Regions from separate parts of the Leclercia sp. G3L genome, predicted to be linked through region 2. Evidence: predicted binding sites of a transcription regulator. Region 2 holds the regulator's gene; each other region holds the start of a gene.
What was found. The regulator PhoB, encoded in region 2, activates phosphate uptake and scavenging genes when phosphate is short. The targets are predictions, from matches to a motif close to CTGTCATAAAACTGNCNNAT.

Region 1 (6,172 bases), 1.0 Mb from region 2:
CGGGCAGCCCGATGGTGATTGGTCTGGGGATGGGCGAAAACTTCATCGCCTCCGATCAGCTGGCGCTGCTGCCGGTCACCCGTCGCTTTATCTTCATGGAAGAGGGCGATATTGCGGAAGTGACCCGTCGCGACGTGAAAATCTTTGATAAAACTGGCGAGCCGGTGAAGCGTCAGGATATCGAATCTAATCTGCAGTATGACGCCGGCGATAAAGGCGCTTACCGTCACTACATGCAGAAAGAGATCTACGAGCAGCCAAACGCCATCAAAAACACCCTGACCGGGCGCATCAGCCACGGCGAAGTGGATTTGAATGAACTGGGGGCTAACGCCAACGAGATGCTGGCTAACGTCGAGCATATTCAGATCGTGGCCTGCGGTACCTCCTACAACTCCGGTATGGTCTCCCGCTACTGGTTTGAAGCCCTGGCCGGTGTGCCGTGCGACGTGGAAATCGCCTCTGAATTCCGCTATCGCAAATCGGCCGTACGCCGTAACAGCCTGATGATCACCCTGTCGCAGTCCGGCGAAACCGCCGACACCCTGGCGGCGCTGCGTCTGTCCAAAGAGCTGGGTTACCTCGGTTCGCTGGCGATCTGTAACGTGCCGGGTTCATCTCTGGTACGTGAATCCGATCTGGCGCTGATGACCAAAGCCGGCACCGAAATCGGCGTGGCCTCCACCAAAGCGTTCACCACCCAGCTGACGGTCCTGCTGATGCTGGTGGCGAAACTGGCTCGTCTGAAAGGCCAGGATGCCTCTGTTGAGCATGACATCGTACACGGCCTGCAGGCGCTGCCGAGCCGTATTGAGCAGATGCTCTCTCAGGACAAACGCATTGAAGCGCTGGCGGAAGCCTTCTCCGACAAGCATCACGCCCTGTTCCTCGGTCGTGGCGATCAGTACCCGATCGCGCTGGAAGGTGCCCTGAAGCTCAAAGAGATCTCCTACATCCACGCGGAAGCCTATGCCGCAGGCGAGCTGAAACATGGCCCACTGGCGCTGATCGACGCGGATATGCCGGTGATCGTGGTGGCACCTAACAACGAACTGCTGGAAAAACTGAAATCCAACATCGAAGAGGTCCGCGCCCGTGGCGGTGTGCTGTTTGTCTTCGCCGATAAAGATGCCGGTTTCGTCAGCAGCGACAACATGCACATCATCGAGATGCCGCATGTGGAAGAGGTGATTGCGCCAATCTTCTATACCGTACCGCTGCAGCTGCTGGCGTATCACGTCGCGCTGATTAAAGGTACCGACGTTGACCAGCCGCGTAACCTGGCGAAGTCCGTTACCGTAGAGTAATCCCTTCAGGCTCCACCTTCGGGTGGAGCTTTTTTATCCGCGTTTTTTAATGACAAACTGTCATCTTCAGCTAACTTTTTCAGTGTCACAGAAAGAAAATTTTTCTGAAATCTTAGCGTCATAATGATATTCAACCTGCTGATATTTAACCTTTATTTTAACTTTTCCAAAGCGAAATTCTCGCTGTCATAAAACTGTCATAATTCGTACATTTATCTGTCACCTCTTTGTCCTATTTTGCTCATCGTAGCCACTAAACAACGATTTACGAAAATCTTGCAGGAGACATTATGAAAGTTATGCGTACCACTGTCGCAACTGTTGTCGCCGCGACCTTATCGATGAGCGCGTTCTCTGTATTCGCAGAGGCAAGCCTGACTGGCGCTGGTGCAACCTTCCCTGCGCCGGTGTATGCCAAATGGGCTGATACCTACCAGAAAGAAACTGGTAACAAGGTCAACTACCAGGGTATCGGCTCCTCCGGTGGCGTTAAACAAATTACCGCGAATACCGTTGATTTCGGCGCATCTGACGCTCCGCTGTCTGATGAAAAACTGACGCAGGAAGGCCTGTTCCAGTTCCCGACCGTTATCGGTGGTGTTGTGCTGGCCGTGAATATCCCTGGCCTGAAGTCCGGCGAGCTGGTGCTGGATGGCAAAACCCTGGGTGATATCTACCTCGGCAAAATCAAAAAATGGGATGACGAAGCCATCACCAAACTGAACCCGGGCGTGAAACTGCCTTCGCAGAACATCGCTGTGGTTCGTCGCGCTGACGGTTCCGGTACCTCCTTCGTCTTCACCAGCTACCTGGCGAAAGTGAACGAAGAGTGGAAATCGAAAGTCGGTTCCGGCTCTACCGTTAACTGGCCAACCGGTCTGGGCGGGAAAGGTAACGACGGTATCGCTGCCTTCGTACAGCGTCTGCCTGGCTCAATCGGCTACGTAGAATATGCTTACGCGAAGCAGAACAACCTGGCGTACACCAAGCTGGTTTCTGCTGACGGTAAACCAGTAAGCCCGACCGAAGAGAACTTTGCTAACGCGGCTAAAGGCGCTGACTGGAGCAAATCTTTCGCTCAGGACCTGACTAACCAGAAAGGCGAAGGCGCGTGGCCAATCACCTCCACTACCTTCATCCTGGTTCACAAAGAGCAGAAGAAACCAGAGCAGGGTACTGAAGTGCTGAAGTTCTTCGACTGGGCATACAAAAACGGCAACAAACAGGCGAACGACCTGGATTACGCCAGCCTGCCGGACAGCGTGGTTGAGCAGATTCGTGCTGCATGGAAAACCAACGTGAAAGACAGCAGCGGTAAAGCGCTGTACTAACAGGATATTTTTGACGAAGATGGCGGGTGGCGCTGGCGCTAACCCGCCCTACGGCGCCACCTGTAGGCCCGGTAAGCGTCAGCGCCACCGGGCATATTCGTAAGACGTCTCAAACAGAAGAGTAATTTATGGCTGCAACCAAGCCTGCATTTAACCCTCCGGGTAAAAAAGGTGACATGATTTTCAGCGCGCTGGTAAGACTGGCTGCGCTGATTGTGCTATTGCTGCTGGGCGGCATCATCGTGTCTCTGATTTTCTCCTCATGGCCGAGCATCCAGAAATTTGGTTTCTCCTTCCTGTGGACCAAAGAGTGGGATGCCCCGAACGATATCTACGGTGCGCTGGTGCCGATCTACGGCACGCTGGTGACCTCGTTTATCGCCCTGCTGATTGCCGTGCCGGTGAGCTTTGGTATCGCCCTGTTCCTGACTGAACTGGCGCCGAACTGGCTGAAGCGTCCGCTGGGTATCGCCATCGAGCTGCTGGCGGCGATCCCGAGTATCGTTTACGGCATGTGGGGCCTGTTTATCTTTGCGCCGCTGTTCGCGACTTACTTCCAGGAGCCGGTGGGCAACGTCCTCTCCGCCATCCCGTTTGTGGGCGCCCTTTTCTCCGGTCCGGCATTCGGTATCGGGATCCTGGCCGCAGGCGTCATCCTTGCCATCATGATTATTCCTTACATCGCGGCGGTGATGCGCGATGTCTTCGAACAAACCCCGGTGATGATGAAAGAGTCGGCCTACGGCATCGGCTGCACCACCTGGGAAGTTATCTGGCGTATCGTTCTGCCGTTCACCAAAAATGGGGTAATTGGCGGCGTCATGCTGGGTCTGGGCCGCGCGCTGGGTGAAACCATGGCCGTGACCTTTATCATCGGTAACACCTACCAGCTCGACAGCGCCTCGCTCTATATGCCGGGCAACAGCATCACCTCGGCGCTGGCTAACGAATTCGCTGAAGCGGAATCGGGCCTGCACGTTGCCGCGCTGATGGAACTGGGCTTAATTCTGTTTGTTATCACCTTCATCGTCCTGGCGATCTCCAAAGTGATGATCATGCGCCTGGCGAAAAATGAGGGGGCACGCTAATGGCAACGCTCGAAATGCAAAACACCGTGGAGCTGGCGGAATCTCGCCGCAAAATGCAGGCGAAGCGCCGCATGAAGAACCGGCTCGCGTTGACGCTCTCGATGGCGACGATGGCATTCGGTTTGTTCTGGCTGGTCTGGATCCTGTTCTCCACGGTAACGCGCGGTATCGACGGCATGTCGCTGGCGCTGTTCACCGAGATGACCCCGCCACCCAATACCGCCGGCGGCGGGCTGGCAAACGCCCTGGCGGGCAGTGGCCTGCTGATCCTGTGGGCGACCGTGTTCGGTACACCGCTCGGTATCATGGCGGGGATCTATCTGGCGGAGTACGGTCGTAAATCCTGGATTGCGGAAGTGATCCGCTTCATTAACGACATTCTGCTCTCTGCCCCGTCGATTGTGGTCGGTCTGTTCGTCTACACCATCGTGGTGGCGCAGATGGAGCACTTCTCCGGCTGGGCCGGGGTGATTGCGCTGGCGCTGCTGCAGGTGCCTATCGTCATCCGTACCACCGAGAACATGCTGAAACTGGTACCGGACAGCCTGCGTGAAGCGGCCTACGCGCTGGGTACGCCGAAGTGGAAGATGATCTCTGCCATTACCCTGAAGGCGTCCATCTCCGGGATCCTGACCGGCGTACTGTTGGCCGTGGCCCGTATTGCCGGTGAAACCGCGCCGCTGCTCTTTACCGCGCTCTCCAACCAGTTCTGGAGCACGGACATGATGCAGCCGATTGCCAACCTGCCGGTGACCATCTTTAAATTTGCGATGAGCCCGTTTGCCGAATGGCAGTCGCTGGCCTGGGCCGGGGTCCTGATTATTACCCTGTGCGTACTGTTACTGAACATTCTGGCGCGCGTTATTTTCGCGAAGAAGAAACACGGTTAATTATTGACGGCGTGGCACTCTGCGGCGCCGGATGAGGAAATGAGTCAATGAGTATGGTCGATACTGCCCCGGGTAAACTTGCGGTTCGTGATCTGAACTTCTACTACGGCAAGTTCCATGCCCTGAAAAACATCAACCTGGATATTGCCAAAAACCAGGTTACGGCATTCATCGGTCCGTCGGGCTGCGGGAAATCCACGCTGCTGCGTACCTTTAACAAAATGTATTCGCTCTATCCGGAGCAGCGCGCTGAAGGCGAGATCCTGCTGGACGGCGACAACATTCTGACCAATACCCAGGACATCGCCCTGCTGCGTGCGAAAGTGGGCATGGTGTTCCAGAAACCGACGCCGTTCCCGATGTCCATCTATGACAACATCGCCTTTGGCGTGCGCCTGTTTGAGAAGCTCTCCCGTGCCGATATGGACGAGCGCGTGCAGTGGGCCTTGACCAAGGCCGCATTATGGAACGAAACCAAAGATAAACTTCACCAGAGCGGATACTCTCTCTCCGGTGGTCAGCAGCAGCGTCTGTGCATTGCGCGTGGTATCGCCATTCGCCCGGAAGTGTTATTGCTGGATGAACCGTGCTCAGCGCTGGATCCGATCTCTACCGGCCGTATCGAAGAGCTGATCACCGAATTAAAACAGGATTACACCGTCGTGATCGTGACCCACAACATGCAGCAGGCTGCGCGTTGTTCTGACCACACGGCGTTTATGTACCTGGGCGAGTTGATTGAGTTCAGTAACACGGACGATCTGTTCACCAAACCCGCCAAAAAACAAACCGAAGATTATATTACTGGCCGCTACGGTTGATTTGGAGTTAACCATGGACAACCTCAATCTTAATAAACACATTTCCGGCCAGTTCAACGCAGAGCTGGAAAGCATCCGCACCCAGGTGATGACCATGGGCGGAATGGTCGAGCAGCAGCTTTCTGACGCGATCACCGCAATGCACAACCAGGACAGCGAGCTGGCGAAGCGCGTGGTGGAAGGTGACAAACACGTCAACATGATGGAAGTGGCGATCGACGAAGCCTGCGTGCGCATCATCGCCAAGCGTCAGCCGACGGCGAGCGACCTGCGTCTGGTCATGGCGATCATCAAAACCATCGCCGAGCTGGAACGTATTGGCGACGTGGCGGACAAAATCTGCCGCACCGCGCTGGAGAAGTTCTCCCAGCAGCACCAGCCGCTGCTGGTGAGCCTGGAGTCGCTGGGTCGCCACACCGTGCAGATGCTGCACGACGTGCTGGATGCCTTTGCGCGTATGGATCTGGATGAAGCGGTGCGTATTTACCGTGAAGACAAGAAGGTCGATCAGGAGTACGAAGGCATTGTACGTCAGCTGATGACCTACATGATGGAAGACACGCGCACCATCCCAAGCGTCCTGACCGCCCTGTTCTGCGCCCGCTCTATCGAGCGTATCGGTGACCGCTGCCAGAACATTTGCGAATACATCTTCTACTTCGTGAAAGGACAGGATTTCCGTCACGTCGGCGGGGATGAACTGGACAAAATGCTCGCCGGAAAAGATCCGAAAGA
Region 2 (6,172 bases):
AGAAACGCCTCGCGATCGCTGAAGACGCTGGCGGCCAGCGCGGCGGCAAACTGTTCCTGGGCGTGTTGCAGGCGTTCGCTTTCCAGCCTGAACTGCTGTTGCAGGGTGGCAAGCTGGCTGTGCAGGGAGACGCATTCGGTATGAATTTCGCGCCAGTTCTCCGGAATAACGCTTTCTGCTTCAATGGACTCCGTCGCCGGAAGGGTCTCCAGCAGCGGCGTCAGGGCAGCCATGCGTTCCCGCAGGGCGCTGTGCTGAGACTGCTGCGCCTGCCAGCGCTGCGACTCTTTTTCACGTTCCGCGAGCCAGACCGGCTCCCCACCGTCCTCAGGCATCGCCAGCGACAATTCCTGGAGGGATTTCTCCATCGCGGTGCGGGCTGCGGCCAGTTGCTGGAGATAGCCTTCTTCCTGGGCCTCTTCTTCATTCAGCTGGTTTTGCAGCGTCAGGCGCTGGCTAAGCTGGTAAAGCTGCTGCTCGTACTGCTCCTGCTGATTCAGCCAGGGGGCGATATCATCCTGAATATTCAACGTCACCGTCAGGGAAGCGCAAACCTGCTGCCACTCCTCGGTGAGCGCCTCCGCGTCCCGGGCCAGCGTCTGCGCCTCGTCTGTTTCCCGCTGCAGCTGGGTGGTGAGGGCATTCACCTGGCCCAGCAGCAGCAGGCCTTCCTCTTTGAGGGCGGCGACCTCTTTTTCCATCGCGTCCCGGCGGCGCTGGTTTTCCGTGAGCGCTAAGGCCTGGTACTGCGCGATCGCCGGATGTTCGGTGGAGCCACAGAGCAGGCAGGGTTTTCCGGATTCCAGTTCGGCCCGATAGCTCTCCAGCTTCTTGATCTTCTCTTCCTGCTCGCACAGGACTTTCAGATCGAGATAGTGCTGGTTTTTCTCTTTGTACTGCTGGCGGCGCAGCGTCAGCGTTTCGTTGAGTTTTGCGAGCTCGCCCTGCGCCTTTTGCACGCTTTCGTTATTCTGGCTGAGGCGCTTTTGCAGAGGCTGATAGCGGGCATGCAAGGTGGTCAGACGCTGGCGCGCCGCGCGGGCCTGGTTTTGCAGCGCCATTTCGGCGGTGACTTGTTCCGCCGTGAGCGTCAGCCTGTTTTCCGGCAGACCTGCCAGCTTCTGCCGTAATTCCGCAATACGCCGGGTCAGCGTCGCGAGCTGCGTTTTATCGCGATTCAGCTGGGTAAAGTGTGCACGCCAGCCTGCCATCTCCTGACCCCACTGGCGCAAGCGGTCGTGGTCGGCCAGCCACTGCGTCAGGGTGGTGAGCTCGGTCTGCAGCTGTTCCTGCGCACGCAGCGCTCCGTTGCGGATCCGCGCGCGCAGCGCCTCGCTGGACTGTAAGCGAGTATTCACATCCAGCATCTGCTGTTCCGTTTGCGCCAGGCGGATGCTCTGCTCCTGCTGCCGCTCCCACTGCGGACGCAGCAGGGCGGCGGGCTGGGCCAGATGCAGCTTTTCCAGCTCTGGCGTAGCGTCGGCCAGGGCCTGCTGCGCCTGCTGCCGGGCGGTCATCGACCGTTGCTGCTCACGCAACAGCTCATCGTGGCGGGTCAGCCAGTGAAAATCTTTCTGCTGCGCTTCCTGTTGAGCCAGCAGCTGTTGTTCTTCGTCAGTGAGTACCTGCAAACCTTGCTGAAGTTGCAGTTGCTGCTCGTCGCTGAGTAATACCACGCCGGCGGCCTGAGCTTCACGTCTTTCCAGCTCGCTGCGCGCCGCTTTGTGTTTTTCAAATACCATCGCCGAAATCTGGCCGTAAATTTCGGTGCCGGTCAGCTCCTCCAGCAGCTCGGCGCGCTCTTTCGGCCTGGCGTTGAGGAAAGCGGCAAATTGCCCCTGGGAGAGCAGCATCGAGCGGGTAAAGCGGTCATAGTCCAGCCCGGTCAGCGAGGCGACAAGCTCCAGCTTATCTTTCACTTTATCCGCGAGGATTTTGCCGTCCTCGCACTGGGCCAGCTCCACGCGCGGCACCTGGAGATTACCGTCCGGCTGATTGCGCGCCCGGTTCTGACTCCAGAAGGCGCGATAGGCCACCCCTTTCACCTCAAACTCCACCTCCGCCAGACACTCGGCGGTGTCACGGGTCATCAGATCGTTCTGCGATTGCGATACGGTGTTGAGGCGCGGCGTCTCGTGGTAGAGCGCGAGGCAGATGGCATCCAGCAGGGTCGTTTTCCCGGCGCCGGTAGGGCCGGTGATGGCAAACAGGCCGTTGCTGAGGAAGGGCTCGGCGGTAAAATCGATTTTCCATTCGCCCTTGAGCGAGTTGAGGTTTTTCAGGCGCAGGCTGAGAATTTTCATGCGTTATCCTCCTCGTTATCCAGGGCGTGCAGCGCATGGCTGAACAGCTCGTTTAACCGGGTTCGCTGGGCGTCGTCGAGGGTCTCCTGCGCCAGGCGGCGTTCGAACACCTCTTCCACGCGCAGCTCACTGAGGGTTTCACGCAGGCTGTTGGCGAGGAGCTTCTCGCGCAGCTCTCGACTGCGCCGCACCAGCAGCACCTCCACCGGCAGATCTTCCGTCAGGCGCTGAATCTTACGCTGCATGTCGTGCAGGTACTCCTCGGTGGCAATTTCGATATCCAGCCAGACGGGGGGCGTCTGCTCCACGCCGCGCCACTGCTCCAGCTGGGCGGCGATGGCCGCCAGATCGCCCTTCAGCACCGCCAGCGGTTGGGTGATGGGCACCTCCAGAGATTCAACGGCGCTGAGCTTACCCTGGTCAAAACTCACCAGATGCACGCATTTGCTTTTGCCGGTTTCGTCAAAGCTGAGGGGGATAGGGGATCCGCAGTAGCGAATGTGGTCGCAGCCGCCAATCTTCTGGGCGCGGTGGATATGGCCCAGCGCGATATAGTCCGCCGCCGGGAAATGCTGGGCGGGGAAGGCATCCAGCGTCCCGATATAGATGTCACGTACTGCGTCACTTTTACTGGCGCCGACGGTGGTGAGGTGCCCGGTGGCGATAATCGGCAGGACGCTGTCGCCGCGAAGCTGGCAGGCGGCGGTATACTGATCGGCATAATAGTGGGTGATGGCGGCTAACAGCTGCTGCTGTTTCTCCATCCCCGAGAGGCCCGCCTGGCTTTTCATCACGTCGCGAGGACGTAAGAACGGGATCGGACAGAGCACCGCTCCGGGGGTACCGTCGCGTTTGTGCAGAACTTGCGGCCCGTGACCGGCGCTGGCGACCACGGTGGTGTTGAGAAACGCCAGAATCTCACGGGATTCATTCAGCGTGGCCACGGAATCATGATTGCCCGCAACAATCACCAGATGGCAGCCGGTCTTCTGCAGATTGACCACGAAACGGTTATACAGCTCTCGCGCATAGCTGGGCGGCGATCCGGTGTCGAAGATGTCCCCGGCCACGAGGATGGCATCCACCTGGTGAGATTGTGCCATCTCAAGCAGCCAGTTGAGAAACGCTTCATGTTCGGCGGCGCGGCTTTTACTGTAAAAGTTTTGTCCCAGATGCCAGTCCGAGGTGTGAAGTATGCGCATAACAGATCCGTGGCAAAAAAAAGTAAGCGGGATTATAAACATTCAGGGGAAGGAAGATAACCGCTACAATCAGGGCGGCCAGAAAACAACGGCTTGCCTTTATTGGTGGGCAGGTTTTTCATAAATCTGTCATAAATCTGACGCATAATGACGCCGTATTACAAACATGTAACCTAAATAAGACAGGGCTAAGTATGGCGAGACGTATTCTGGTCGTAGAAGATGAAGCACCCATTCGTGAAATGGTCTGTTTCGTGCTCGAACAAAATGGCTTTCAACCGGTGGAAGCCGAAGATTACGACAGCGCGGTGAATCAGCTCAACGAACCCTGGCCCGATCTGATCCTGCTCGACTGGATGTTGCCCGGCGGCTCTGGTCTGCAATTCATCAAACATATCAAACGTGAAGCCTTAACCCGCGATATCCCGGTGATGATGTTGACGGCCCGCGGCGAAGAGGAAGATCGCGTTCGCGGTCTGGAGACCGGGGCGGATGACTACATTACCAAACCTTTCTCCCCGAAAGAGCTGGTGGCGCGTATCAAGGCGGTGATGCGCCGTATTTCACCGATGGCGGTGGAAGAGGTGATTGAGATGCAGGGCCTGAGCCTGGATCCTACTTCGCACCGCGTGATGACCGGTGAAAATCCTCTCGATATGGGACCGACCGAATTCAAACTGCTGCACTTCTTCATGACCCACCCGGAACGCGTCTACAGCCGCGAGCAGTTGCTCAATAATGTCTGGGGCACTAACGTGTATGTTGAAGACCGGACGGTGGATGTGCATATTCGTCGTCTGCGTAAGGCCCTGGAAACCAGCGGTCACGATCGCATGGTACAGACCGTCCGCGGCACGGGTTATCGTTTCTCAACCCGTTTCTGAACAATGACAGGAGTGTGACGCGTGCTGGAACGTCTGTCATGGAAAAGGCTCTGTTTTGAACTGGTCCTTTGCTGTATCCCGGCCCTGATCCTCGGGGCCGTTTTCGGTTATTTACCCTGGTTTTTGCTGACAGCAGTCACGGGATTGCTGATCTGGCACTTCTGGAATCTGCTCCGCCTCTCATGGTGGCTGTGGGTTGACAGAAGTATGACCCCACCGCCGGGCAGCGGCAGCTGGGAACCCCTTCTGTATGGTCTTCACCAGATGCAGATGCGTAATAAAAAACGCCGACGCGAGCTGGGTAGCCTGATCAAACGCTTTCGCAGCGGTGCGGAATCTCTGCCGGATGCAGTGGTGCTCACCACCGAAGAGGGAGCGATGTTCTGGTGTAACGGACTGGCGCAACAGCTGCTGGGCCTGCGCTGGCCTGACGATAATGGACAGAACATCCTCAACCTGCTGCGCTACCCCGAGTTTGCGCAGTATCTGAAGAAACGCGATTTCACCCGCCCGCACAATCTGGTGCTGAACAACGGTCGCCATCTGGAGATCCGCGTCATGCCCTACAGCGACAAACAGTGGCTGATGGTGGCACGCGATGTGACGCAAATGCACCAGCTGGAAGGGGCGCGGCGCAACTTCTTCGCCAACGTCAGCCATGAGTTACGCACCCCACTGACGGTGTTGCAGGGCTATCTGGAGATGATGCAGGAGCAGACCCTGGAGGGCGCGCCGCGGGAAAAAGCGCTCCAGACCATGCGCGAGCAGACGCAGCGCATGGAAGGGCTGGTGAAGCAGCTGCTGACCCTCTCCCGTATTGAGGCTGCGCCAACCCTGGCGCTCAACGAAACCATCGACGTGCCGATGATGTTGCGGATGTTAGAGCGCGAGGCGCAAACCCTGAGCCAGCAGCAACATCAGCTCACCTTCGAGGTGGATAACAGCCTCAAAGTGCGCGGCAGTACCGATGAGCTGCGCAGCGCCATCTCCAACCTGGTTTATAACGCGGTGAATCACACTCCGGCGGGCACCCACATTACCGTGCGCTGGCAGCATGCGCCCACGGGGGCGGAGTTCAGCGTGGAAGACAATGGCCCGGGTATCGGTCCGGAGCACATTCCCCGTCTTACCGAGCGTTTTTATCGGGTGGATAAAGCCCGTTCTCGCCAGACGGGCGGCAGCGGACTGGGGCTGGCTATCGTGAAGCACGCCATCAATCACCACGACAGCCGTCTCGATATCGTCAGCACGCCGGGTAAAAGCACGCGTTTCAGTTTCGTGATCCCGGAACGTTTGATTGCCAGTAACAGCGCCTGACGACCCTCCTGTAATCAGATATTGCCACAGGCCAGCGTAAGCTGGCCTGTTTGCTTTGCAGTCAACCGAAGCGCGGGTAAATTTTATACGCCTGATGCTTTTTTGTTCGCATGATTAGCCATGGGTTTTTCTGATAATTGGTGTAATGTTTCAGGTCTTACTTTCAACCTGGCATATTGTTCTGGTTTTGCGATCCCATATTGCCTTTAAACGTTATAAGCGTTTAAATTGCCCTCCTGATATTGTCGGACAGACTGTATTTGCGTGGTAAATCGAAAAAATATTCCTGACCACGGCAGCAGGGGAGCATTTCCCGCTGAAATTGCACATTTTTTCCGCTGTTTTGTTCCGCATGGGATAGCGAAAAATTCAACGTTTTCAACACCACATCCACAGGCAGTAAGGTTTTATGACCCATCAATTGAAATCGCGCGATATCATCGCACTGGGCTTTATGACATTTGCG
Region 3 (6,172 bases), 370 kb from region 2:
GAGAAGGCGGTGCAGGCGTTGGGTTAAGACTGTGCGGCCTTTATCGCCCGGTGGCGCTAGCGCTTACCGGGCCTACAAGTTTAAGCCGTTCGTAGGCCCGGTAAGCGCAGCGCCACCGGGCACAAACTACGACGCGGCGATGAATAAATCCCGCAACTGATGCAGCTGGTCGCGGATCTGCGCGGCCTCTTCGAACTCCAGATTCTGCGCGTGCTGCATCATCTGCCCTTCCAGTTCGTGAATCTTCTGCTGCAGCGCTTTCGGCGTCAGGGCAACGGTATCGGCCTCCACCGGTGAGCGCGACTTGCCGCGGCCCTTCGCTTTGGTTTTGGCGATGTTCTGGCCGAGCGCCAGGATATCCACCACCTTCTTGTTCAGACCCTGCGGCGTAATGCCGTGCTCTTCGTTATAGCGCTGCTGCTTCTCGCGGCGGCGTTCGGTTTCGCCGATGGCTTTCGCCATTGACGGGGTGATCTTGTCGCCGTAAAGAATCGCTTTGCCGTTGACGTTTCGCGCCGCACGACCAATGGTCTGGATCAGCGAGCGCTCGGAGCGCAGGAAGCCCTCTTTATCGGCATCCAGAATCGCCACCAGCGACACTTCCGGCATATCCAGCCCTTCACGCAGCAGGTTGATCCCCACCAGCACGTCGAACTCGCCAAGGCGCAGGTCGCGGATGATCTCCATACGTTCCACGGTGTCGATATCCGAGTGCAGATAGCGCACCTTCTCGCCATGCTCCTCGAGGTATTCGGTCAGATCTTCCGCCATGCGTTTGGTCAGGGTGGTGACCAGCACGCGCTCGTTGATGGCCGCCCGGGCACGGATCTCCGACAGCAGATCGTCCACCTGGGTGCCAACCGGACGCACTTCGATAATCGGATCCAGCAGACCGGTCGGACGCACCACCTGATCCACCACTTCATCGCCCGATTTCTCCAGCTCGTAGTTGCCCGGCGTCGCGGAAACGTAGATGGTTTGCGGCGCCAGCGCCTCAAACTCTTCGAACTTCATCGGGCGGTTATCCAGCGCCGACGGCAGACGGAAGCCGTACTCCACCAGGGTCTCTTTACGCGCCCGGTCACCGCGGTACATGCCGCCAATCTGCGGAATGGTCACGTGGGATTCGTCCACCACCAGCAGGCCATCCGCCGGCAGGTAGTCAAACAGGGTCGGCGGCGCCTCGCCCGGCCCGCGGCCGGAGAGATAGCGCGAGTAGTTTTCAATACCGGAGCAGTAGCCCAGCTCGTTCATCATCTCGAGATCGAACTGGGTACGCTGGCTGATGCGCTGCTCTTCCAGCAGCTTGTTGTTGTCCAGCAGGGTCTTGCGGCGATCCGCCAGCTCTACCTTGATATCTTCCATCGCCTGCACGATGCGCTCGCGCGGGGTAACGTAGTGGGTTTTGGGGTAGACGGTGAAGCGCTGAATAATCGACTCCACGTGGCCGGTCAGCGGATCAAACAGGGACAGCCGCTCCACCTCTTCATCAAACAGCTCCACGCGCAGCGCGAAGTCGTCCGACTCCGCCGGGAAGATGTCGATGACCTCGCCGCGAACGCGGAAAGTACCGCGCTGGAACGCCTGATCGTTGCGGGTATATTGCAGCTCCGCCAGGCGCCGCAAGATGGCGCGCTGATCGATAATCATCCCCTGAGTCAGGTGCAGCATCATCTTCAGGTAGAGATCGGGGTCGCCGAGGCCGTAAATGGCTGACACCGAGGCTACCACCACCACGTCGCGGCGCTCGAGCAGGGCCTTGGTGGCGGACAGACGCATCTGCTCGATATGCTCGTTCACCGAGGCATCCTTTTCAATAAAGGTGTCGGAGCTCGGGACGTAGGCTTCCGGCTGGTAGTAGTCGTAGTAGGAGACGAAGTACTCCACCGCGTTTTCGGGGAAGAACTCTTTCATCTCGCCGTACAGCTGCGCAGCCAGGGTTTTGTTAGGTGCCAGCACCATGGTGGGCCGCTGAAGATCGGCGATCACGTTGGCGACGGTAAAGGTTTTACCCGAACCGGTCACCCCCAGCAGCGTCTGGTGTGCAAGCCCATCCTCCAGCCCCTCTTTCAGACGGCGAATCGCTTCAGGCTGATCGCCAGAAGGACGGAAAGCGGAATTCAGTTTGAACGGTTTACTCATGAACGGCGACCTGATGATGATTAATACGGCAAGTGTGTAATTTTACTCCTCATGGCTATTTTTGCCAGTAAATTATACTGGTTATAAACCCAGTAGCATCTGCGTGGTTTTGTGCCAGCAGCAGCGGGAATCAAGCAAAGCTGCGCAAAATTTCGGCTGTGACGGGATAAAATTCCATCAGGGGTCGGTTATCCCCAGAATTTTTTGTTTTTTAACATTTGTCAAGGCGAACCGCCGGACTTTAGCGCATCTGATTGACAGTTTGATGACAATGATTGCTTTTATTTAACGCCTTGATCTGCAATAAAGTTTTCAAAAAGACGCGTTTCGCAGCAATTCAGGCGCAGGCCGCGTATTCTCTCGCTTACCTTGTGTTTTCTAACTCTAATGCACATGGTTATCCACAGGAATAGTGGATAACTGTCTCCAGGCCATACGGAACGTGACTCGGCCCGTTCCCGGTTTTTCTCCCCAGCGCGACGGTAAAAAATTTTTATCACCCAATTATGGCGATCTTATGACAAAAATCAGCGAACGAACTGGTGAGGCATTGCTCACATTTTAATCAAAATAGTACCTGCACCAGGTGCATAAAACGGGGCACCGACGCAGTGCAGGTTCCTGTCATCGCAGCGCGCATTTTCGAACCTAATCCGAAAAAAGAAGGGTTAAGCGCCATTTTTTGGGCTGTGGCAAGAGTCTTGCAGAGCATCAGGTGTCACCGATGCCTGAAAAGGAGCAATACCATGTTAAGCCTGCGCGCTGTAAACCAGTATTACGGGGATCGCCACACCCTGTGGAACGTTGACCTCGATCTGCCTCCCGGCCTCTGCACCGGCGTCGTCGGGCTGCCCGGAATGGGGAAAACTACCCTCGTGAGCTGTATTGCCGGGCTGCTGCCCATCGCCAGCGGCACCATGGTCTGGCATGACGCCGGGCCAGAGACCCGTCCAGGAGAGGGGATCAGCTTTGTGTCACAGGACCGGCGGATCTTTTCGCAACTGACGGTAGAGGAGAATCTGCATGTCGCGCGGATGGCGAAAGGCGTCGCGGGCGGATCGGTAAGCCGCGACGTTTTTGAGTTCTTTCCGGAGCTGTACCCGCTGCGCCAGCATCGGGCCTCGGGTCTTAATGACGACCAGCAGTACCAGCTGGCACTGGCGAACGCGCTGGTGACCCGCCCTCGCCTGTTGATCCTCGACGAGCCCAGCCGCGGCACCGGCCAGCTGTTTACCCTCAAGCTGGCGCAGCTGCTGCTCAGGTTCAACCGGGAGCTGGGATTATCGGTGCTGCTGGCCGAACAACATCTTTCCCTGATCCGTCGGGTGGCGGATCGCTTTTGCCTGCTTTACCGGGGGCGAAACGTGGCTCAGGGTCGGGTCAGCGAGCTGGATGACCCGCTGATTGCCCACTGGATGGGGCCGACGGCGTCAGCGCAGTAAGAGACAGATACTGCCCGACTGCCGAGGTGTCAGCCGTATCGCCCAGCCACGGGATCTCGCCCAGCAGCGGAGCGGGCAGCACGCGCCGGAGCGTCGTCATGTATTCGGCATGGCGCTTGCCGGGGGACACTACTCCGTTCGCCACCCAGCCTGCAAAATGCAGTCCCGCCTGCTGAATCGCCTGCGCGGTCAGCATCGCGTGGTTGATACAGCCCAGCTTCACCCCCACCACCAGGATCACCGGCAGGCGTTCGGCCAGCACCCAGTCGGCGAAGGTCTGCTCCTGCGACAGCGGCGTGAACCAGCCGCCCGCCCCTTCCACCAGCACCCAGTCGGCACAGCTCTCCAGGGTGCGTAACCCGGCGGAGAGCGTGCTGAACAGGATCGGGCGCTGCTCGTCGGCGCTGATGATGTGCGGCGACGTCGGCTCCGCGAAGGTATAGGGGTTCACCGTCGGGTAGCTCAGCGCCACGCTGCTGTTGCGCTGTAACGCCAGCGCATCGCTGTTGCGCAGCCCTTGTGCGGTCATCTCACTGCCCGAGGCCACCGGTTTGTATCCGGCAGTGTTGCGGCCCAGCGCCCGTGCCGCCTGTAACAGGGCGGTGCTGGCGACGGTTTTACCGACCTCGGTGTCGGTGCCGGTGACAAAATAACGTTCAGTCACGTTCGATAATTCCATGAAAAAGTTGATAAGAGAGCGGGAATTTCCCCGCCTGCTGTGGCCAGGCCTGTGCCAGCCGCTGCAGCTGGCCGCGCGTTAAGGGCCTGTCGGCCCGCCCGGCGTGCAGATGGGTGGCGCCGATCCCCTTCAGGGACTGCATGGCGCTGAGCGCATCCTCAAACAGCAGGGTGACGGTCTGGACCGCACAGCGGTACTGCCAGCCGGACAGGGCATCGTTCACCTGCTGTCCGGTCAGAAAACGGTTGGCGTGCGGCTGGGTATCCACCGCCTGCCAGGCCTGATTCAGCTCCGGCAGCGAGCCGTTGAGCAGCGTGGTGAAGGCCACCTTGCCTCCCGGCTGCGCCACGCGATACAGCTCTGCCAGCGCCTGCGGCAGGCTGGCGCACCACTGCACCGCCAGATGGCTCCAGACCAGGCTGAACTGCCCCTCCGCCAGCGGAATGGCTTCGATATCGGCCTGCAGATAGCAGTCGGCCGCCTGGTTGCGGCGCGCTTCCTCCAGCATCGGGGCGCAGAGATCCATCGCCGTCACATGACTCCCGGCCTGGCGCCAGGCCAGGCTGTTGCTCCCCGGACCGCAGCCGGCGTCCAGCACGCTGGCAAACCTGTTTTCTGCCAGCAAAGCCCGCAGCCCGTCGGCACTTTGCCGCTGGAGACCATCGTGGCGCGCGTAGCTGTGCGCCGCCCGGCCAAAGGCGGCGGCAATCGCCTGTTTATTCACTTGCGACATGCAGCGCCTCCAGTAACGCGGTGATATCTTCCGGCTCATGCGCCGCCGTCAGGGTCAGGCGCAGGCGCGCCGTGCCCGCCGGCACGGTAGGCGGACGAATGGCGGTCACCCAGATCCCCTGCTCTCTGAGGACCTGCGCCAGGTGCAGGGCGCGCGCGTTTTCGCCGACGATCAGCGGTTGAATGGCGCTCTGCGAGGCGGTGATCGCCAGCGGCAAATCGCGCACGCCCGCGCGGAACTGGTCAATTAACGCAGCCAGCCGCTGCCGACGCGCGTCGCCTTCGTCGCTGCGAATCAGGTTAAAGGCCGCCAGCAGCGCCACCGCCTGGGCAGGCGGCATGCTGGTGCTGTAGATCAGATGGCGGGCGAACTGCAGCAGGTAGTCGGCGACGGATTCGCTGCACAGCACCGCCGCCCCGCTGACCCCAACGCCTTTACCGAAGGTCACCACCAGCAGCTCGGGTTTTACCCGCAGGCTGGCAGCGCTTCCCCGCCCCTCTGGCCCGGTGACGCCAATCCCGTGGGCATCGTCCACCAGCAGCCAGCTGCCCTGACGCTGGGCCGCCGCGTGGATGTCGCCCAGCGGGGCGCTGTCGCCGTCCATGCTGAAGATCCCCTCGGTCACTACCAGCTGTTGCCCGGCGCAGGGTTTATCCAGCAGCGAATCCAGCTGGGCGACATCATTGTGGGCGAAGCGCCTGAGCTGAGCCGGGCTGTGGCTGGCGGCTTCCAGCAGCGAGGCGTGGCTTAAGCGGTCGGCCACAATGCGATCCTCTTTGCCGGTCAGGGCGGCAATCAGCGCCTGATTAGCGGCAAAGCCGGAGATAAACAGCAGCGCCCGCGGGTAGCCGAGCCACCCGGCAAGGTGCTCCTCCAGCGCCTGATGCGCGTGGGTGTAGCCGCTGACGTGGCCGGAGCCGCCGCTGCCCACGCCGTACTGCTCCGCGCCCTGTTGCCAGGCGCGGATGATGTCGGGGTGCTGACTCAGGCCGAGATAGTCATTGCCGGAGAAGTTGCAGTACCGCCGCTGCTCGCGGGTGAGAAAGCGCCCGGCGCCGTTCTCCACCGGGGTGCGCACGCGCAGGGCGTCGGCCGCCCGACGAGCGTCGAGGGCAGCATCGATGCGTTGTTGCCAGGTCATACCGTCGCCGCGTTGTAGAACTGGTCGGTATCGGC

Region 1: pstS (phosphate ABC transporter substrate-binding protein PstS) is a predicted target of PhoB. The motif match lies at 1,491-1,510, and genes of this name have one in related genera.
Region 3: uvrB (excinuclease ABC subunit UvrB) is a predicted target of PhoB. The motif match lies at 2,395-2,414, and genes of this name have one in related genera.

What each region holds. Positions count from the first base shown of each region.
Region 1 is NZ_CP088265.1:1,155,953-1,162,124, reverse strand. It holds gene glmS (glutamine--fructose-6-phosphate transaminase (isomerizing)) at 1-1,307, shown strand, start outside; gene pstS (phosphate ABC transporter substrate-binding protein PstS) at 1,598-2,638, shown strand; gene pstC (phosphate ABC transporter permease PstC) at 2,767-3,726, shown strand; gene pstA (phosphate ABC transporter permease PstA) at 3,726-4,616, shown strand; gene pstB (phosphate ABC transporter ATP-binding protein PstB) at 4,664-5,437, shown strand; gene phoU (phosphate signaling complex protein PhoU) at 5,451-6,172, shown strand, end outside.
Region 2 is NZ_CP088265.1:133,146-139,317, reverse strand. It holds gene sbcC (exonuclease subunit SbcC) at 1-2,303, opposite strand, end outside; gene sbcD (exonuclease subunit SbcD) at 2,300-3,505, opposite strand; gene phoB (phosphate response regulator transcription factor PhoB) at 3,700-4,389, shown strand; gene phoR (phosphate regulon sensor histidine kinase PhoR) at 4,411-5,706, shown strand; gene brnQ (branched-chain amino acid transporter carrier protein BrnQ) at 6,116-6,172, shown strand, end outside.
Region 3 is NZ_CP088265.1:4,589,958-4,596,129, forward strand. It holds gene yvcK (uridine diphosphate-N-acetylglucosamine-binding protein YvcK) at 1-27, shown strand, start outside; gene uvrB (excinuclease ABC subunit UvrB) at 127-2,142, opposite strand; gene LRS40_RS23490 (ABC transporter ATP-binding protein) at 2,889-3,584, shown strand; gene bioD (dethiobiotin synthase) at 3,523-4,248, opposite strand; gene bioC (malonyl-ACP O-methyltransferase BioC) at 4,241-4,996, opposite strand; gene bioF (8-amino-7-oxononanoate synthase) at 4,980-6,137, opposite strand; gene bioB (biotin synthase BioB) at 6,134-6,172, opposite strand, start outside.